Verrucosispora sp. NA02020: one gene and its partner. Each later gene encodes a partner of the first gene's protein in a complex. Links are inferred from orthologs where the notes say so. Each region holds a gene or a part of one and is shown in the gene's direction. Other genes may lie near its edges.

Region 1 (3,046 bases):
CATCTGCATCGGCGCGGTCGGGGGAGGCACGGGCGGGGGAGCCTGGGCCGCCGGTGCCTTCGCCGTGCTGGGCAGCCTGACCGGTGCCGGCGCCGTGGTGGCCGGCCTGCTCGGCCTCCGGCAGATCCGCCGCCCGGCCGCACCGCCGGCGGTCCGGTTCACCGGCCGTGGCGTGGCGATCGCCGGGATCAGCTGCGGTGGTGCCGGTCTTCTGCTCTGCCTGTCGGGCCTGGGGCTGGCGCTGCTGCTGACGCTGACCTGAGATCCGGCCCACGTCGGGTCGGGACGAGCGGGCGAGCGCCGGATACCGATCGGTCCCGCCCAGGGGCTACCGGTCCGGTTTCCGGCGGAGCCGGTACACTTGTCTCCGTAGGTGCCCATCACAGGCGTGAGGCGTGACGAGCCCGGCCGGCGAGCAGTGAGAAGTCCGGCGGGTCATCCGTTTTGACCTGCACGGCTGTGGTAGGTACTCTTTCCCCTTGCGCCCGGGCTTGCCCGGGCAACTCGTGCGTGCGCGGGATCCGGTGATACCGGCATCCGAACAGCGACACGACTGAGCCAGAAGACCCGGCGGCGGAGATCCGCGCGCCGGTGACACAACCCGGAACCTCCGCGTGAGCGTCGGAACCGGAACCGGGACCGTGCTCGGGCGACACGCCCGACCGCGGGTGCCGGGACCACCGCGAGGTGGACCTGGTCGGAATGTAGGAGGGTCGGTCATCAGGCCGACCGAGCGAGCGCGGCCGCGTGAGCGGCCGAAGGGAGCGGAGAAACCCGGTGCCCACGATCCAGCAGCTGGTCCGCAAGGGCCGACAGGCCAAGACGACCAAGACCAAGACCCCGGCGCTGAAGGGTTCCCCTCAGCGGCGCGGCGTGTGCACCCGTGTGTACACCACCACTCCCAAGAAGCCGAACTCCGCGCTGCGCAAGGTCGCTCGTGTGAAGCTCAGCAGCCAGATCGAGGTGACCGCCTACATCCCGGGCGTGGGTCACAACCTGCAGGAGCACTCGATCGTGCTCGTCCGTGGCGGCCGGGTGAAGGACCTCCCCGGTGTGCGTTACAAGATCGTCCGCGGTTCGCTGGACACCCAGGGTGTCCGTAACCGCAAGCAGGCGCGCAGCCGCTACGGCGCCAAGAAGGAGAAGAGCTGACATGCCGCGTAAGGGACCCGCTCCGCGGAAGCCGCTGGTCGCTGACCCGGTGTACAACTCGCCGTTGGTCACCCAGCTGGTGAACAAGATCCTCCTGCGCGGCAAGCGCCAGCTCGCCGAGCGCATCGTGTACGCGGCCCTGGAGGGCTGCCGGGAGAAGTCCGGCACCGACCCGGTCGTCACGCTCAAGCGCGCGATGGACAACGTCAAGCCGACTCTCGAGGTCCGCAGCCGCCGTGTCGGTGGCGCGACCTACCAGGTGCCGGTCGAGGTCCGTCCGGCCCGGGCGACCACCCTCGGCCTGCGCTGGCTGGTGACCTACTCCAAGGCCCGCCGGGAGAAGACCATGGTCGAGCGGCTGATGAACGAGCTGCTGGACGCGAGCAACGGCCTCGGTGCCGCCGTCAAGCGGCGCGAGGACACGCACAAGATGGCGGAGTCCAACAAGGCCTTCGCGCACTACCGCTGGTAACAGCTTGGTCCCGGTGCCCATCCGGCGCCGGGACCGCCACCAGTTGTGTCGAGACGACGATAAGTAGGGATTGAAGTGGCCGCCGCAGACGCGCTCGCCAACGTACGCAATATCGGCATCATGGCGCACATCGATGCCGGTAAGACCACTACCACCGAGCGAATCCTGTTCTACACCGGTATCACGTACAAGATCGGTGAGGTCCACGAGGGCGCTGCCGTCATGGACTGGATGGAGCAGGAGCAGGAGCGCGGTATCACCATCACTTCCGCCGCCACGAAGTGCGAGTGGAAGGGCCACACGATCCAGATCATCGACACGCCCGGCCACGTCGACTTCACGGTCGAGGTGGAGCGGTCGCTGCGTGTCCTGGACGGTGCGGTCGCGGTCTACGACGGCGTGGCCGGCGTGGAGCCGCAGACGGAGAACGTCTGGCGTCAGGCGGACAAGTACAACGTCCCCCGGATGTGTTTCGTCAACAAGCTGGACCGTACCGGCGCGGACTTCTTCCGCTGCGTGCAGATGATGATCGACCGGCTGAACGCCACTCCGCTGGTGCTCCAGATCCCGATCGGCGCCGAGAGCGACTTCATCGGCGTGGTCGACCTGGTCGAGATGCGGGCCCTCACCTGGCGTGGCGAGACCCAGAAGGGTGAGGACTACGCGGTCGAGGAGATCCCGGCCGACCTCGCCGACTCCGCCGCCGAGTGGCGCGAGAAGCTGATGGAGACCCTCGCCGACGTCGACGACTCGGTGATGGAGAAGTACCTGGAGGGCGAGGAGATCTCCGTCGAGGAGATCAAGGCCGCCATCCGTCGGGCCACCATCGGCGGCAAGGCCAACCCGGTCCTCACCGGCACCGCCTTCAAGAACAAGGGCATCCAGCCGATGCTGGACGCGGTCGTCGCGTACCTGCCGTCGCCGCTGGACATCCCGGCGATCGAGGGCACCGCCACCGACGGTGAGACCCCGCTGCTGCGTAAGCCGGCGGTGGCCGAGCCGTTCTCCGGTCTGGCCTTCAAGATCCAGACGGACAAGCACCTCGGCAAGCTCACCTACGTGCGCATCTACTCCGGCACGCTCGAGTCCGGCTCCCAGGTGGTCAACTCCACCAAGGACCGCAAGGAGCGGATCGGCAAGATCTACCAGATGCACGCCAACAAGCGGGAAGAGCGCGGCTCTGCCCAGGCCGGCGACATCATCGCGGTGCAGGGTCTCAAGCAGACCACCACCGGTGACACCCTGTGTGACCCGGCGAACCCGGTCATCCTGGAGTCGATGACCTTCCCGGAGCCGGTCATCGAGGTCGCCATCGAGCCGAAGACCAAGGCCGACCAGGAGAAGCTCAGCACCGCCATCCAGCGGCTGGCCGAGGAGGACCCGACCTTCCGCGTCAAGCTGGACGACCAGACCGGTCAGACG
Region 2 (3,129 bases), 540 kb from region 1 along the record:
AAATCATCCGGCACTGGCAGGCCCGCGATCACGAACAGGTCTGCGGTGTGCAGGTCGAGCGCGGGCGCCAGGCGCCGGAGCAGTACGGGGCTCGGTGCGTCGCCGTCGATGACGGCACGAAGCTCCACGTCCTATATGCCAGCCTGTTGGGGCGGGGCGCAAGGAGTCAGGTTCCGGTGATTCAACAGGCGGGTCAGCGGTGACGTCTGGCTTGACCTGCTGCTCATTCGGCCATGCTAGGACGCCTCCCAGGTCCGGAGTCGGCTGCTGTCGGACTAGGACTCTCCGTATCGCGCGAGAGGCTCACATTCGACCTTGCTCCTCACGAGCGGGACCGGATCGCCATAAAGAACGGCCCAGGCTGGGCGAGAACGCCGCTGACCTGGGCCGGTGGTGCTGGAGCGGGCGACGAGAATCGAACTCGCACCGTCAGTTTGGAAGACTGAAGCTCTGCCATTGAGCTACGCCCGCGTTACGCCCCGACGGATCAGGGCGCGCCGACAGCGTACCCAATGCGCGTCTGCCCCGCGCGGCCGTATCCGGTGCGGCGTCCGCGCGGTCGTCGGCGCGGCGGTACGGATGGCCGGGGATGGTGGGTAACGGCCGCGATGTCCTGTTCATCCCGTTCGGCGCGTTGGGTGACGCCCCGGCATCCCTTTGTCGGACCGACGGCATAGACTGCACGTCGCCACGGGGTGTGGCGCAGCTTGGTAGCGCACTCGCTTTGGGAGCGAGGGGCCGTGGGTTCAAATCCCGCCACCCCGACTGCCGCTCGCGGCCGGGTCGACCCGGGCGCCGGTCACCGTTCCGGGTCCTGCCGTTCGTGCGGTTCCCGGGCGCTGCCGGCCCGCCGTGCCGGCTCGCCTACACTCTATGGGCTGTAAGAGCGCCCCAGAGACAACCGAGATCCGTCAAGGAGTACGCCTGTGAAGAGCACCGTCGAGACTCTGAGCCCGACGCGCGTGCGGCTCGCCATCGAGGTGCCGTTCGTCGAGCTCGAGCCGAGCCTCAAGAAGGCGTACCGGGAGATCGGTCAGCAGATCCAGATTCCCGGCTTCCGCCGGGGCAAGGTCCCGTCCGCGATCATCGACCAGCGGGTCGGCCGGGGCACCGTGCTCAACGAGGCGGTGCAGGAGGCGATCCCGCAGAACATCCTGAGCGCGGTGCGCGAGCACGACCTCAAGACCCTGGGTCGCCCCGAGGTCGAGATCACCGAGTTCAACGACGGTGACTCGCTGAACTTCACCGCCGAGGTCGACGTCCGGCCGGAGATCACCCTGCCCGACCTGGCCAGCATCGAGGTCACGGTCGACGAGCTCAAGATCGACGACAGCGAGATCGACGAGCAGGTGAAGAGCCTGCGCGAGCGCTTCGCCACCCTCAAGACCGTGGAGCGGCCGGCCGCCGAGGGCGACTACGTGCAGATCGACCTGCGGGCGACCGTCGACGGCGAGGAGGTGCCGGGCGGCTCGGCCAGCAACATCTCCCACGAGGTGGGCAGCAAGCAGCTCCTGCCGGGCCTGGACGAGGCCGTGGTCGGCCTCTCCGCCGGCGAGGACACCACCTTCACCACCCAGCTCGTCGGCGGCGACTTCGCCGGTCGGGACGCTGACGTGGCGGTGACCGTGCGGACGGTCAAGGAGAAGGAGCTGCCCGAGCTGGACGACGACTTCGCCCAGCTGGCCAGCGAGTTCGACACCATCGGGGAGCTGCGCGACGACCTGCGTGAGCGGGTCACCCGGGGCAAGCGGGTCGAGCAGATCTACGCCGCCCGGGACAAGGCCCTCGAGCAGCTCGTCGAGGTCGCCGACGTGCCGGCGCCGGAGGGCGTCATCCGCGACGAGGTGGAGAGCCGCAAGCAGGCGATGGTCGACCAGCTCGAGCGCATCGGCGCCTCGATGGAGGACTACCTCTCCGCCGAGGAGAAGACCGAGGAGCAGATCGACACCGAGCTGACCGAGGCCGCCACCCAGGGCGTCAAGGTCCAGCTGCTGCTCGACACGCTGGCCGACGCCGAGGACACGCAGGTCTCCGACGACGAGTTCGGCCACGAGATCGTGCACCGCGCCCAGCGCGCCGGCATGGCCCCCCAGCAGTACTACGACCAGCTGGTCCGCTCCGGCACGGCCGGCGCGGTCTACGGCGACGTGCGGCGGGGCAAGGCGCTCGCCTCGGTCATGGAGCGCGTCAAGATCAAGGACTCGGCCGGCAACGAGGTGAGCCTCGACGCTCTCCGTGAGGCGAGCGAGCAGGAGCACGCGCACGAGCACTGATCGCGGGGGTGGGCCACCGTCCGCCGGTAGCGGTGGGTGGTGGCCCGATTCCTTTGCCGGGTACGCCTCTCAGGGGTCCTGCGCTGAGAGCGAACAGTGCCCGGACCGGGGCTCTGCCGCCCGGCGCAGCGGTTAGTGTCGGACACGACGGTACGGAGAGCGAAGGGCTGCCATGACCGACATGCACATCCCAGCGAAGCCGCTCCGGGCGATTGACGCCCGTGGCGGTGACACCATTGGCAACCTCGACGACTCGGTCTACAACCGGTTGCTCAAGGAGCGGATCGTCTTCCTGGGCAGCGAGGTGACCGACCAGGTCGCCAACCGCATCTGCGCGCAGCTGCTGCTGCTCGCTGCGGAGGACCCGGACCGCGACATCAACCTCTGGATCAACTCGCCCGGTGGCTCCGTCTACTCGGGTATGGCCATCTACGACACCATGCAGTTCATCGACAACGACGTGTCGACCGTGGCGATGGGCATGGCGGCCTCGATGGGCCAGCTGCTGCTCTGCGCGGGCACCAAGGGCAAGCGCTACGCCCTCCCGCACGCCCGGATCATGATGCACCAGCCCTCCGGTGGCATGGGCGGTACCGCGGCCGACATCGCGATCCAGGCCGAGCAGATGCTCTACACCAAGCGGATGTTCCAGGAGCGGGTCGCCTCCCACACCGGCCAGTCCCCGGCGCAGATCGAGGCGGACTCGGACCGTGACCGTTGGTTCACCGCCCAGGAGGCCGTGGACTACGGCTTCATCGACAAGGTGATCACCGGGGCCGCCCAGGTTCCCGAGGGCGCCGGGACCCTGAGCTGATCGAGGAGCAGACGATGACCGACCTGAGCCTGCCGCCACAGT

What was found.
Region 2: the proteins of rpsG (region 1) and tig are in contact, whole or in part, in a crystal structure (PDB 3GTY), measured with the Thermotoga maritima proteins. The link is inferred for Verrucosispora sp. NA02020 from one-to-one orthologs. Residues at the interface, in WP_004081843.1 of Thermotoga maritima: Lys34, Lys52, Lys55, Glu59, Arg62, Gln63, Glu66, Asn67, Lys69, Val71, Arg95, Ala109, Lys110, Lys111, Gly112, Arg113, Pro114, Glu117, Glu121, Ile124, Ala125, Tyr127, Asn128, Asn129, Thr130, Gly131, Lys135, Asp139, Arg142, Met143; in WP_004081061.1 of Thermotoga maritima: Glu122, Val124, Val129, Leu130, Tyr133, Glu188, Gly259, Ile262, Tyr263, Glu266, Ser270, Glu273, Gln274, Glu277, Arg308, Gln311, Ile312, Ser315, Tyr316, Glu325, Arg329, Arg336, Leu363, Phe366, Trp367, Arg373, Leu377, Arg381, Leu384, Glu387.

Annotation. Positions count from the first base shown.
Region 1 is NZ_CP054923.1:6,375,180-6,378,225, reverse strand. What follows is about bases 159-2,888. They hold rpsG (30S ribosomal protein S7), read left to right. Parts: upstream 159-1,153; coding sequence 1,154-1,624; downstream 1,625-2,888. Other genes in these bases: fusA (elongation factor G), read left to right, coding at 1,700-2,888; rpsL (30S ribosomal protein S12), read left to right, coding at 778-1,152; HUT12_RS28475 (hypothetical protein), read left to right, coding at 159-262. Outside these bases: more of HUT12_RS28475, read left to right, coding at 1-158; more of fusA, read left to right, coding at 2,889-3,046.
Region 2 is NZ_CP054923.1:5,831,351-5,834,479, reverse strand. The notes cover bases 287-3,099. They hold tig (trigger factor), read left to right. Parts: upstream 287-926; coding sequence 927-2,273; downstream 2,274-3,099. Other genes in these bases: HUT12_RS25940 (ClpP family protease), read left to right, coding at 2,446-3,087. In the rest of the region: HUT12_RS25935 (ATP-dependent Clp protease proteolytic subunit), read left to right, coding at 3,102-3,129. UniProt on the Bacillus subtilis protein: Involved in protein export. Acts as a chaperone by maintaining the newly synthesized protein in an open conformation. Functions as a peptidyl-prolyl cis-trans isomerase.